Linked DNA regions of Blastochloris viridis. The protein of the gene in region 1 binds, or shares a complex with, the protein of each later gene. Links are inferred from orthologs where the notes say so. Each region holds a gene or a part of one and is shown in the gene's direction. Other genes may lie near its edges.

What was found. Proteins that work in one complex are often made in the same cells at the same time.
Region 2: the proteins of uvrA (region 1) and mfd are in contact, whole or in part, in a crystal structure (PDB 4DFC), measured with the Escherichia coli proteins. The link is inferred for Blastochloris viridis from one-to-one orthologs.

The regions. Positions count from the first base shown.
Region 1 is NZ_CP012946.1:1,861,925-1,869,652, forward strand. Bases 1,688-5,231 are described here. They hold uvrA (excinuclease ABC subunit UvrA), read left to right. Parts: upstream 1,688-2,004; coding sequence 2,005-5,031; downstream 5,032-5,231. Other genes in these bases: BVIR_RS17310 (hypothetical protein), read left to right, coding at 5,098-5,231. In the rest of the region: BVIR_RS08255 (sensor histidine kinase), read right to left, coding at 1-861; BVIR_RS08260 (single-stranded DNA-binding protein), read right to left, coding at 1,002-1,496; more of BVIR_RS17310, read left to right, coding at 5,232-5,232; BVIR_RS08270 (glutathione S-transferase N-terminal domain-containing protein), read right to left, coding at 5,315-5,962; BVIR_RS08275 (GNAT family N-acetyltransferase), read right to left, coding at 6,074-6,475; BVIR_RS08280 (YciE/YciF ferroxidase family protein), read left to right, coding at 6,925-7,431; cobA (uroporphyrinogen-III C-methyltransferase), read right to left, coding at 7,543-7,728. UniProt on the Escherichia coli protein: The UvrABC repair system catalyzes the recognition and processing of DNA lesions. UvrA is an ATPase and a DNA-binding protein. A damage recognition complex composed of 2 UvrA and 2 UvrB subunits scans DNA for abnormalities.
Region 2 is NZ_CP012946.1:1,649,731-1,654,058, forward strand. What follows is about bases 302-4,328. They hold mfd (transcription-repair coupling factor), read left to right. Parts: upstream 302-609; coding sequence 610-4,128; downstream 4,129-4,328. Other genes in these bases: BVIR_RS07340 (FAD assembly factor SdhE), read left to right, coding at 302-393; BVIR_RS07350 (MarC family protein), read right to left, coding at 4,281-4,328. Outside these bases: more of BVIR_RS07340, read left to right, coding at 97-301. UniProt on the Escherichia coli protein: Couples transcription and DNA repair by recognizing RNA polymerase (RNAP) stalled at DNA lesions. Mediates ATP-dependent release of RNAP and its truncated transcript from the DNA, and recruitment of nucleotide excision repair machinery to the damaged site.

The DNA.
Region 1 (7,728 bases):
TACCTCGATCAGTGCCTTCGGCACCCAGACGATGGCGTGCCAGCCGCACAGGCTCGAGCGGGAGAAGGCGGTGACGGACGGGCGTCCCTCCATGTCAACCGTTTCCAGCCCATGGTGGCGGACGGTGAGCAGGCCGATGAGGTTGTCCGACACGCTGCGCCCAAAAAACTCGTCGTGCCGCGACGCCCGCGCCACAACGCGCCCGTTGCCGTCGACCACTGTCGCGAACCAGCCGGCCGGGCGGTAGGTCTGCTGCACCACGTTGAGGATCGCGGCGGCGGGCGGCACCAACGTCAGCACGTAGCGCACCGCAAGGTCGGGGCCGGCCACCGGCACATGGACGCCAAACGACAACTGGCGGTCGTCGGCGACCGGGCCGAGATTGTCGATCTCGGCCTTGCCGGTGTTGAACACCCGCGCGATCGCCTCGCTGTCCGCGAACGGCGACGACGGCGTGTCCGGCCGCTCGCGTGTGTCGAACAGCTTACGCAACGCCGCGTCGAACAGCACGAAGTCGCCGCCCGCACGCCCGGCGATGGTGCGGGCCTGATCCTCAAACGTGGCAAGGTCCGGCGTCGATAGCAAGCGCGAGCCCGCCAGCATCTCGGCGGCGTCGCGGTAGCCCCTCAGCTCGCGGTCGACCGCCTGCGCCAGGGTGCGGGCGACGTCGCCGACGCGTTTGATCTCCTCGATCCGCTCGGCATCGTCCCAGCGCAGCACGGTATAGGTGCAGAGCGTGGCCAGCGGCGCCATCGACGCCAGCACCAGCAGCGCAAGCAGCCACGCCAGCGGAACGTCGCGCCGCCGCCGGGCAGGACCCTGAGCGGCGCTTGCGGGTTCGGCATCGTGCTTTGCAATCACTCCGCCCGGCCTCGTCTGGGGAATGCTATCCACAACCGATGCGCGTACTTTCCTCCTTCAGCGACTTTCACGCAAGGAGACGCTGGCGGCCCGAGCCAAGGACCTTGATACCTCCGGACCTCTTTGCATCCCCGATCCCGTCAGAACGGGATTTCGTCGTCCAGGTCGCTTGAATACTTGCCGCCGCCGCCGGAGGCCGCCGGGCGGGCGGCACCGCGGGCCGGCAGCGGGCTGCGCTGGCCGAAGTCGCCGCTGTCCTCGATCTCCGCGCCGCCACCGCCGCCGCGCCCGTCGAGCATCTGCAATTCGCCGCGGAAACGCTGCAGCACCACCTCGGTGGTGTACTTTTCCGCCCCCGCCTGGTCTTGCCATTTACGGGTCTGCAGCTGGCCCTCAATGTAAACTTTGGCGCCCTTCTTCAGGTACTGCTCGGCGACTTTGGCAAGCTGCTCGTTGAAGATCACCACCGAGTGCCACTCGGTGCGCTCGCGCCGCTCGCCGGTCGCCTTGTCGCGCCAGCTTTCCGAGGTCGCGATCCTGAGGTTGACCACGCTCTCGCCCGAGTTCAGCCGGCGGACTTCCGGGTCACGCCCGAGATTGCCGACCAGGATGACTTTATTGACGCTGCCCGCCATGGCTTTTGTGCCTTCCGCTGTGGGTTCTGTGCCGCCACCCTAGCCCGGCCATCCCGCAGATGCTGCCCCGGCCCCGCTGCTGTCCACAAGCGACGACGTTCCGGTTACGTTCTTAGCGCGGTGAGCGATGCGCAACAACTGGGATTCCCGGCCCGATATCGTCACCATGGCCACGGCCGGCAACGCCGCGAAACCCGAACGCATTGAAGCGGCGATGCGAACTGCCGATATCCTCGACTAGCACGCACCTGCGGGCGAACACGCGGAGAAGAAGCCTCGTCGTTCCATACCCGACCACGTCCAGCAGAAAGCCGAGGAATTCCAGCACCAATATGATAATTCCGTGCCCGCACCGCGCCGCCGACGAAAATACCACACCCACAGTCTGGCATATTGGCGTACGCCGGCCTAGGGTGTGTCCACGTTTTGTTCCTGCAAACTTGGCGATCGCCCGCCGACCTCTGCCGGCGGACGCGTCTGAGTTCTTGCTGCCACCGAGACCCCCCGCATGACTGCGCCCCGTTCCAAGCCCGATCCCGCCCGCATCATCTCGATCCGCGGTGCGCGGGTGCACAATCTCAAGAACGTCGATCTCGACATTCCGCGCGACAGGCTGGTGGTGTTCACCGGCCTGTCCGGCTCGGGCAAGTCGTCGCTGGCGTTCGATACCATCTATGCCGAGGGCCAGCGGCGCTACGTCGAGAGCCTGTCGGCCTATGCCCGCCAGTTTCTGGAGATGATGCAGAAGCCGGACGTCGACCAGATCGACGGCCTCTCCCCGGCCATCTCGATCGAGCAGAAGACCACCTCGAAGAACCCGCGCTCGACGGTCGGCACCGTCACCGAGATCTACGACTACATGCGCCTGCTATGGGCGCGGGTCGGGGTGCCCTATTCGCCGGCGACCGGCCTGCCGATCGAGAGCCAGACGGTGTCGCAGATGGTCGACCGGGTGCTGGAACTGCCGGTCGGCACGCGCCTTTTTCTGCTGGCGCCCGTCGTGCGCGGCCGCAAGGGCGAGTACCGCAAGGAGCTCGCCGACTTCCAGAAGAAAGGCTTCCAGCGCGTCAAGATCGACGGCGCGTTCTTCGAGATCTCGGAAGCGCCGGCCCTCGACAAGAAGCTCAAGCACGACATCGAGGTGGTGGTCGACCGGCTGGTGGTGCGGCCGGACATCGCCTCGCGATTGGCCGACTCGCTGGAGACCGCGCTCAAGCTCGCCGACGGGCTGGCGATCGTCGAGTTCGCGGACGCTCCCGCGTCCCATTCTTCACCTCCCCCCTTGCGGGGGAGGTCGGATCGCGAAGCGATCCGGGTGGGGGGCGACGAATCTAGGTCCACTGCCGGCACACCCCCCACCCCAGCCCTCCCCCACAAGGGGGGAGGGAGTGCGGATGCGCCCGATCCCCGGCGCATCCTGTTCTCGGAAAAGTTCGCCTGCCCGGTGTCCGGCTTCACCATTCCCGAGATCGAGCCGCGGCTGTTTTCGTTCAACAACCCGTTCGGCGCCTGCCCGGCGTGCGGCGGCATCGGCACCGAGCAGACCATCGACCCCGACCTCGTGGTGCCGGACACCGCGAAAACCCTGCGCCAGGGCGCCATCGTGCCGTGGTCGCGCTCCTCCAGCCCCTATTACGGCCAGACCCTCGACGCCCTTGCCCGTCATTTCAAGTTCAAGGTCACGGTGCCGTGGAAGGAGCTGCCGAAGAAGGCGCGCGACGTCATCCTCTACGGCTCGGGCGATGAGCCGGTCACCATCACCTATGACGACGGCATGCGCGCCTACGAGACGCGAAAGCCGTTCGAGGGCGTCATCACCAATCTGGAGCGGCGCTGGCGCGAGACCGAGAGCGAGTGGGCGCGCGAGGAGATCGGCAAATACTTCTCCGCCACCCCGTGCGAGGCCTGTGCCGGCAACCGCCTGAAACCCGAGGCGCTGGCGGTGAAGATCGCCACGTTCCACATCGGCCAGGTGGCCGAGATGAGCGTGCGCCGCTCGGCTGAGTGGTTCGAGGCGCTGCCGGCGCAGCTCAACACCAAGCAGAATGACATCGCAGTGCGCATCTTGAAGGAGATCCGCGAGCGGCTGCGCTTTCTGACCGACGTCGGTCTCGATTATCTGACGTTGGCGCGCAACTCCGGCACGCTGTCGGGCGGCGAGAGCCAGCGCATCCGCCTCGCCTCGCAGATCGGCTCGGGCCTCACCGGCGTGCTCTACGTGCTGGACGAGCCCTCGATCGGCCTGCACCAGCGCGACAACGAGCGCCTCTTGAAGACGCTGGTGCGGCTGCGCGACCTCGGCAACACCGTGATCGTGGTCGAGCACGACGAGGACGCCATCCGCGAGGCCGACTACGTGGTCGACGTCGGCCCCGGCGCCGGCATCCATGGCGGCCGCATCGTATCGCAGGGCACCCCGGCCGAGATCATGGCCGACCCTGCGTCGCTGACCGGGCAATACCTCACCGGCCAGAAGTCGATCGCGGTTCCGGCCCGGCGCAAGCCCGATCCGGGCCGCATGCTGAAGCTGGTCGGCGCCCGCGCCAACAATCTGAAGAACGTCACCGCCGAGATCCCGCTCGGCCTGTTCACCTGCATCACCGGGGTGTCGGGCGGCGGCAAGTCGACGCTGTTGATCGACACGCTGTTCAAGGCGGTGGCGCGGCGGCTCAACGGCGCCCACGACGTGCCCGGCGCCCACGACGCCCTCACCGGCCTCGAACAGCTCGACAAGGTGATCGACATCGACCAGTCGCCGATCGGCCGCACCCCGCGCTCTAATCCTGCCACCTACACCGGCGCGTTCACCCCGATCCGCGACTGGTTCGCCGGCCTGCCGGAATCCAAGGCGCGCGGCTACGGGCCCGGCCGCTTCTCGTTCAACGTCAAGGGCGGGCGCTGCGAGGCCTGCCAGGGTGACGGCGTCATCAAGATCGAGATGCACTTCTTGCCGGACGTCTACGTCACCTGCGACGTCTGCAAGGGCAAACGCTACAATCGCGAGACGTTGGAGGTGATCTTCAAGGGCAAGTCGATCGCCGACGTGCTCGACATGACGGTGGACGAAGGCACAACGTTCTTTCAGGCGGTGCCGACCATCCGCCGGATCATGGAGACGCTGGCGCGGGTCGGGCTCGGCTACATCCACATCGGCCAGCAGGCCACCACGCTGTCCGGCGGCGAGGCCCAGCGCGTCAAATTGGCCAAGGAGCTGTCGAAACGCTCGACCGGCCGCACGCTCTATATCCTGGATGAGCCGACCACCGGCCTGCACTTCCACGACGTCGCCAAGCTCCTGGAGGTGCTGCATGAGCTGGTGGCGCAGGGCAACACCGTGGCGGTGATCGAGCACAACCTCGAAGTGATCAAGACCGCCGATTGGGTGATCGATTTGGGCCCCGAGGGCGGCGACGGCGGCGGCGAGATCGTCGCCTCAGGCCCGCCCGAGCTGATCGCCAAAGCACCGCGCAGCTATACGGGGAAGTTCCTCAAGCCGGTGCTGGCGCGGGGCAAGGCGAAGCGGGCGGCGGAGTAGGCAAATCATACTCCGTGCCCGGCATGTACCTGAGTATGAGCAGTACTCGCCCTTAAATCCCTGCATTTGAAGAAGGTCGGCCGATTCTGGTCGGCTCTGGTGGGGCTGCGCCACCGCGCGCTCGCAGTCGAGCTCGACCACGGGCTGTTGTGGGTCTGGATCGGCATGCACGCGGATTACGACCGGCTGACCCAATCCTGACCGGCCAGCAAGCGCAACTTCCTCGTAGGGCGGAACAGCGCGGCGTAGTCCGCCGCGACGCAATGCCGCCGACCGGAGCCGGCTATTTCCGCTCCTCGGCCAGCACGGCGAGGCCGCGCTGCACCGCCGGCCGCGCCTTCACGGTGTCGAGCCAGCGCTTGAAGTGGGGAAAGCGGGTGACGTCCTGGCCCTGGCGTTCCCACAGCTTGGACCAGCCGAGGCAGGCGATGTCGGCGATCGAGTAGTCGCCTGCCAGGAATTCGCGCTCGGCGAGGCGCTTGTTCATCACCCCATAGAGTCGCGCCACCTCGTTGGTGTAGCGGGTGATGGCGTAATCGATCTTCTCCGGCGCGTAGATGCGGAAATGGTGGGCTTGTCCTGCCATCGGCCCCAGCCCGCCGACCTGCCAGTACAGCCACTGCTCGACCTCGACCCGGGCGCGCTCGTCGGTGGGATAGAACTTGCCGGTCTTGCGGCCGAGATACTGCAGAATCGCCCCCGACTCGAACACCGAGATCGGCTTACCGCCCGGCCCGTCGGGATCCACGATCGCCGGAATGCGGTTGTTGGGCGAGATCGCCAGGAAGTCCGGCTTGAACTGTTCTCCCTTGGAAATGTTCACTGGAACAACGGCGTAGGGCAGCCCGCACTCCTCCAGCATGATGGAGATCTTCCAGCCATTCGGCGTCGGCCAGTAGTAAAGTTCGATAGGTGCGGGAGCAGCAGGCATATTGGACTCCGAGAGCCGGCGAACACGGCGTTGCGGGACCCTAGGATCAGTGGGCCTGCGCTGCAACGTCTCGCGCCGCAGAGGTCGGCTGCAGAAAGCAACGCCATGCTCTCAAAGCGGTTTCTTGAAACCGACGTGCGTCCTGGCAAATCCGAGTCGCGCGTAGAAGCGGTGGGCGTCGGTGCGCGCCGCGTTCGAGGTCAGCGCGACAGTCGCGGCACCGCGCGCCCGCGCCTCGGCTTCGGCGTGCGCGACCACGGCGGCGCCGATGCCACGCCCGCGCAGATCGGGCGCCACCTGCACCCCCTCGACGATGGCGCGGCAGGCGCCGCGGCCGGCGATGCCGCCGACGACGATGAGCTGGAAGGTGGCGACCACCCGGCCGTCCAGGCGCGCGACGAAAAGTTCGGTCGCGGACGACGCCGTGATGGCGTCGAACCCGGCCTTGTAGGCGTCAAGCGCGGCCGGATCGACGGTGTCACCGTGGCCGCCAAGCGGATCGGCGGCGAACATGGCGACGATGGCCGGCAAATCCTCCCGCCGGGCCGGCTCGATCACCAGCGCCTCGGCTTGCGTCCTCACATCGACCGTCACATTAAGCCTCCCAAACTCTCGCCGACCGCCCGAGCGGGCCGCCACGCGGCGCGGCGCCGGCGCGGGGCGACTCGCACCTGTGCCAGCGCAGACACCGCATAACCGCCGGACCCAACGGCGAAATGACGGCCGCAAAAGCCCGGCCTTGAGGCTACGCGAGCCCCGGTTACCGTAAGCTGAGCCATTGGAAAGCCATGAGAAAACTGCCCGGCCGCGGGAACGCTTGGCTCGGCCGCACGTTTCAGAGCAGGCCAACGGCCGCGTGCCCGCAGTCCCGATGACAATGGCCTCCTCCGCACATCGCGCGTGGCCAAAGCTGCTGTGGGATCGCGGCGCATTCCCACACCGACGACCGAAAGGACCAAGCCATGGGTCTGTTCTCCAAGGACATCAAGAGCCTCGACGACCTGTTCGTCCACGGCCTGCGCGACATCTATTATGCCGAAAAGCAGATTACCCAAGCGCTGCCGAAAATGATCTCCAAGGCGTCCGATCCCGAGCTGAAGCGGGGCTTCGAGACCCACCTGCGCGAAACCGAGGGCCACGTCGAGCGGCTGGAGAAGGTATTCCAGATGCACGGCGTCACGCCGAGCCAGATCGACTGCCCGGCGATCGACGGCATCCTCGAGGAGGGCGACGAGATTTCCAGCGACATCGGCGACACCGATGTGATGGACGCCGCCCTGATCGCCGCCGCCCAGGCGGTCGAGCACTACGAGATCACCCGCTACGGCTCGCTGGTTGCGTGGGCCAAGCAGCTCGGCCGCGGCGACTGCGCTGCCGTGCTGCAGCAAACCCTCGACGAGGAGAAGGCGACCGACCGCAAGCTCACCGCCGCGGCGGAAAGCAAGATCAACCTCCGCGCCGTCAGCTAACGCACCGAATCGGCCGGGCTCGGTGCCATCTCACCGGCGATCGAGCTCCGATCAAAACGCCGCCACGGCAGGGCTTCGGACCGGCCGTGGTGGCGACGCGTTCACGATCGATCAGCTCGCCGGCTCGGCCAGCGCCCGGCCGTAGAGGATCATGCACGGCCCGGACGGCCGTTCCGCCGCCAGCCGCGCCGCCAGCTCGGCGATGGTGCCGCGCATCACTGTGGTGGCGGGGGTACCCAGGCTCTCGATCACCGCAGCCGGCGTGTCCGCCGCCATGCCGTGGGCGATGAGCTTCTC
Region 2 (4,328 bases), 210 kb from region 1 along the record:
ACGCGGCGCTGACAGCGGCGGCGGCGGACGCTATAGAGGAACGAGCACCGGGGGCCAAACGGCTCCGCGGGCCTTTTTCTATTCCGGAGTGACCCTATGTCAGGCACCACGCGATCGAGCGCCGGTCTCGACGAGCGCCGCCGCCGCATCCTGTTCCGCGCCTGGCACCGCGGCACCCGCGAACTCGACCTTTTGATCGGCCGCTTCGCCGACGCCATGCTCGGCACCTTGAACGAGGGCGAGGTCGATCAGCTTGAACACCTGATGGACGCCCAGGACCACGATATCTACGGCTGGATCACCGGCTCGCGCGAGGTTCCGCCGGATTATGACACCGCGGTTTTAAAGGGCCTGCGCGATTTCCATCGCGACCACCCGGGAGCCGATGCGTGATCGCGGTGGCGCAACGCCAGTCTTTTTCGACCCTCTCTCCCTGCGTGAGAAGGGGTCGAGCAATTTTGAGTTTTGGATCGCGAGGCGGGTGAGGGAGCAAACTGAGACGTCACGCGCCGGGATAGCTCACCCGGCTCGGACGTCACGTTGTTCCGTCCTCGCCGCCCCCGTCCGCGATGGGCGAGGGACGCGCCGTGCCGACCACCCGGATTTCGAATGAACAAGCCGCTTCGCGCCCCCCAATCCCTCACTCCCGGCAAGCCGGTGACCTTCGCCAGCGTGGCGGACGGCATCGAGCCTCTGGTCGCAGGCGACCTTGCCCGCGCCGCCGCCGCCCGGCCCGACGCCCCGGCGGTCAGCCTCTTGATGGTGTGCCGCGACGGCCCGCGGATGCAGGCGATCGAGAGCGCGCTCGGCTTCTTCGCGCCCGATGTCGAGGTGTTGTCGCTGCCGGCATGGGACTGCCAGCCCTACGACCGGGCTTCGCCCAACGCCGCCATCGTCGCCCGCCGCATGTCGGTGCTGGCGCGGCTCGCCCGCGTCACCGGCCGCGACAAGCCGGCGATCCTGCTGACCACCGTCAATGCCGTGCTGCAGCGCCTGCCGGCGCGCGAGACGGTGGCGGTGCAGTCGCTGGCGGTGGCGCCCGGCAACATGGTGGCGATGGCGGGCATCGTCGAGTGGCTGGAGATCAACGGCTTCTTGCGCAGCGCCACGGTGCGCGACACCGGCGAATACGCGGTGCGCGGCGGCATCGTCGACATGTTCCCGCCGGGGCTCGACCTGCCGGTGCGGCTCGATTTCTTCGGCGATACGCTGGAGTCGATCCGCACCTTCGACCCGGAGACCCAGCGCTCGGTGGCGCAGATGCGCCAGCTCGAATTCGTGCCGGTCAGCGAACTGCAACTCACCACCGACAGCATCCGCCGCTTCCGCCTCGGCTATGTCGCGGCGTTCGGTGCTGCCACCAAGGGCGATACGCTCTACGAGACGATTTCCGAAGGTCGCCGCTCGCCCGGCCACGAGCATTGGCTGCCGCTGTTCCACGAAAAGCTCGATACCCTGTTCGACTATCTGCCCGGCACGCCTGTGGTGCTGGAGCCGTTGGCCGAGGACGCGGTGAAGGAGCGTTTCGCCCAGATCGCCGACTATTATCAGGCGCGGCGCGAGGCGCTCGACATGCCGGCGAGCGGTACCATGCAGGCGGTCTATAAGCCACTGCCGCCGGACAAGCTCTATCTCACCGCGGGCGAATGGCAGGGGCGGCTCGGCGAGCGGGGCCTGGCGCGATTTTCGCCGTTCGCAGTGCCCGACACCGTCAACGTCGTCGACGTCGGTGCCAAGCGCGGCCATAGCTTCGCCGCCGAGCGCGCCAGCGACGCCAACGTGTTCGACGCGGTGGTGGCGCACATCCGCACCCTGCAGGAGGGCGGCAAGGCCGTGGTGGTGGCGGCCTGGACCGAGGGCTCGCGCGAGCGCCTCGGCCACGTGCTGCGCGACCATGGCCTGGAGCGGATCGAGACGGTGGGAAGCTGGGCCAAGGCGTTGGCGCTCGACGCCCGCACCACCGGTCTTGCCATCCTTGGCCTCGAAACCGGGTTCGAGACCGACGCGGTTGCGGTGCTGGCCGAGCAGGACATTCTCGGTGAGCGGCTGGTTCGGCCGCGGCGCGCCGCCAAGCGCGCCCAGAACTTCATCGCCGAGGTGACGAGCCTCAATGCCGGCGATCTGGTGGTTCACGTCGACCACGGCATCGGCCGCTTCGTCGGCCTGAAAACGGTCGAGGCCGCGGGCGCACCGCACGATTGCCTGGAGCTGCATTACGCCGGCGGCGACCGGCTGTTCCTGCCGGTCGAGAACATCGAGCTTCTGACCCGCTACGGCTCCGAGGACGCCGGGGCGGTGCTCGACAAGCTCGGCGGCCACGGCTGGCAGACCCGCAAGGCGCGGATGAAGAGCCGCATCCGCGAGATGGCGTCGGCGCTGATCAAGGTCGCGGCCGAACGCACGCTCAAGGAGGCGCCGCGCCTCACCGTGGCGCCGGGTCTGGCCGATGAGTTTGCGGCGCGGTTCCCGTTCGATGAGACCGACGATCAGCTTGCCGCTATCGAGGCGGTGACCGACGATCTGGCCGCCGGCCACCCGATGGACCGCCTGGTGTGCGGCGACGTCGGATTCGGCAAGACCGAAGTCGCGCTGCGCGCCGCCTTCGCCTGCGTGATGAACGGCAAGCAGGTCGCGGTGGTGGTGCCGACAACGCTGCTCGCCCGCCAGCACGCCCGCACGTTCACCGAGCGTTTCAAGGGCTTGCCGATCAACGTCGCCGAGGCCTCGCGCATGGTCGGCTCATCCGATCTGGCGAAGGTGAAGACCGGCATTGTCACGGGCGGCATCGACATCGTGGTCGGCACCCACGCGCTGCTCAGCAAGGGCATCAACTTCAAGGACCTTGGCCTGCTCATCGTCGACGAGGAACAGCATTTCGGCGTCAGCCACAAGGAGCGCTTAAAGCAGCTCCGCGCCGAGGTCCACGTCCTGACGCTGACGGCGACGCCGATCCCGCGCACGCTGCAGCTCGCCATGTCGGGCGTGCGCGAAATGTCGATCATCGCGACGCCGCCGGTGGACCGCCTCGCGGTGCGCACCTTCATAGCGCCGTTCGACGGCCTGGTGGTGCGCGAGGCGCTCCTGCGCGAGCGCTATCGCGGCGGCCAGGCATTCTACGTCTGCCCGCGGATCGAGGACATCGCCGCGTGCAAGGACTTCCTCGACAAGAACGTCCCGGAGGTGAAGGTGGTGGTCGGCCACGGCCAGATGTCGGCGAAGGAGCTCGAGAGCGTGATGACCGCGTTCTACGAGGGCAAGGCCGACGTGCTGCTCTCCACCACCATCGTCGAATCCGGTCTCGACATTCCGACCGCGAACACGCTGATCGTTCACCGCGCCGATATGTTCGGCCTCGCCCAGCTTTATCAGCTGCGCGGCCGCGTCGGTCGCGCGAAAACCCGCGCCTACGCGCTGTTCACGGTTTCAGCCGACAAGCCGCTCACCGCGCAGGCCGAGCGTCGGCTGAAAGTTCTGCAGTCGCTCGATACGCTGGGCGCCGGCTTCCAACTTGCCTCGCACGACCTCGACATCCGCGGCGCCGGCAATCTGCTTGGCGACGAGCAGTCCGGCCATATCAAGGAAGTCGGTTTTGAGCTCTACCAGCAGATGCTGGAGGAGGCGGTCGAGATGATGAAGGCCGGCATCACCGAACCGGTGTCCGACCAGTGGTCGCCGCAGATCACGCTGGGCGTGCCGGTGACGATCCCGGAGGACTACGTCGCCGACCTCAACGTGCGCCTCACGCTCTATCGCCGCTTGGCGGATCTGGAGGACGACACCCAGATCGAAGGGGTGGCGGCGGAAATGGTCGACCGCTTCGGGCCGATGCCGCCGGAGGTCGACCAGTTGCTCAAGATCGTCGCCATCAAGGCGCTATGCCGGCGCGCCAATGTCGAGAAGGTCGACGCCGGACCGAAGGGCGTGGTGATCGCGTTCCGCGACAACACCTTCAAGAACACCCGTGGCCTGATGAGCTTTATCCTCGACCAGGGACCGACGGCGAAGGTGCGGCCGGACCAGCGCATTCTGTTCCTGCGCGATTTCGACAAGGTGTCCGAACGCCTCAAGGGCACCATGATGATTCTGCGCAGCCTCGCCAAGATCGCGACGCGGGCCGAGGCAGCGTGAACCCCAGAGCCCTCATGCTGAGGAGGCCGCCAAGCAGCCGTCTCGAAGCGTGAGGGTGGCTCCGGCGTAGACTGGAGCATGCTTCGTGACGCCCGCTTGGCGGGCTGCTCACGATGAGGGCGCGTACTTGGCATCATCGGACGGAGCGCTGCTCACCCGCCCCTGATCACCGCGCTGGCGCCGTCGATCACGAACTGCAC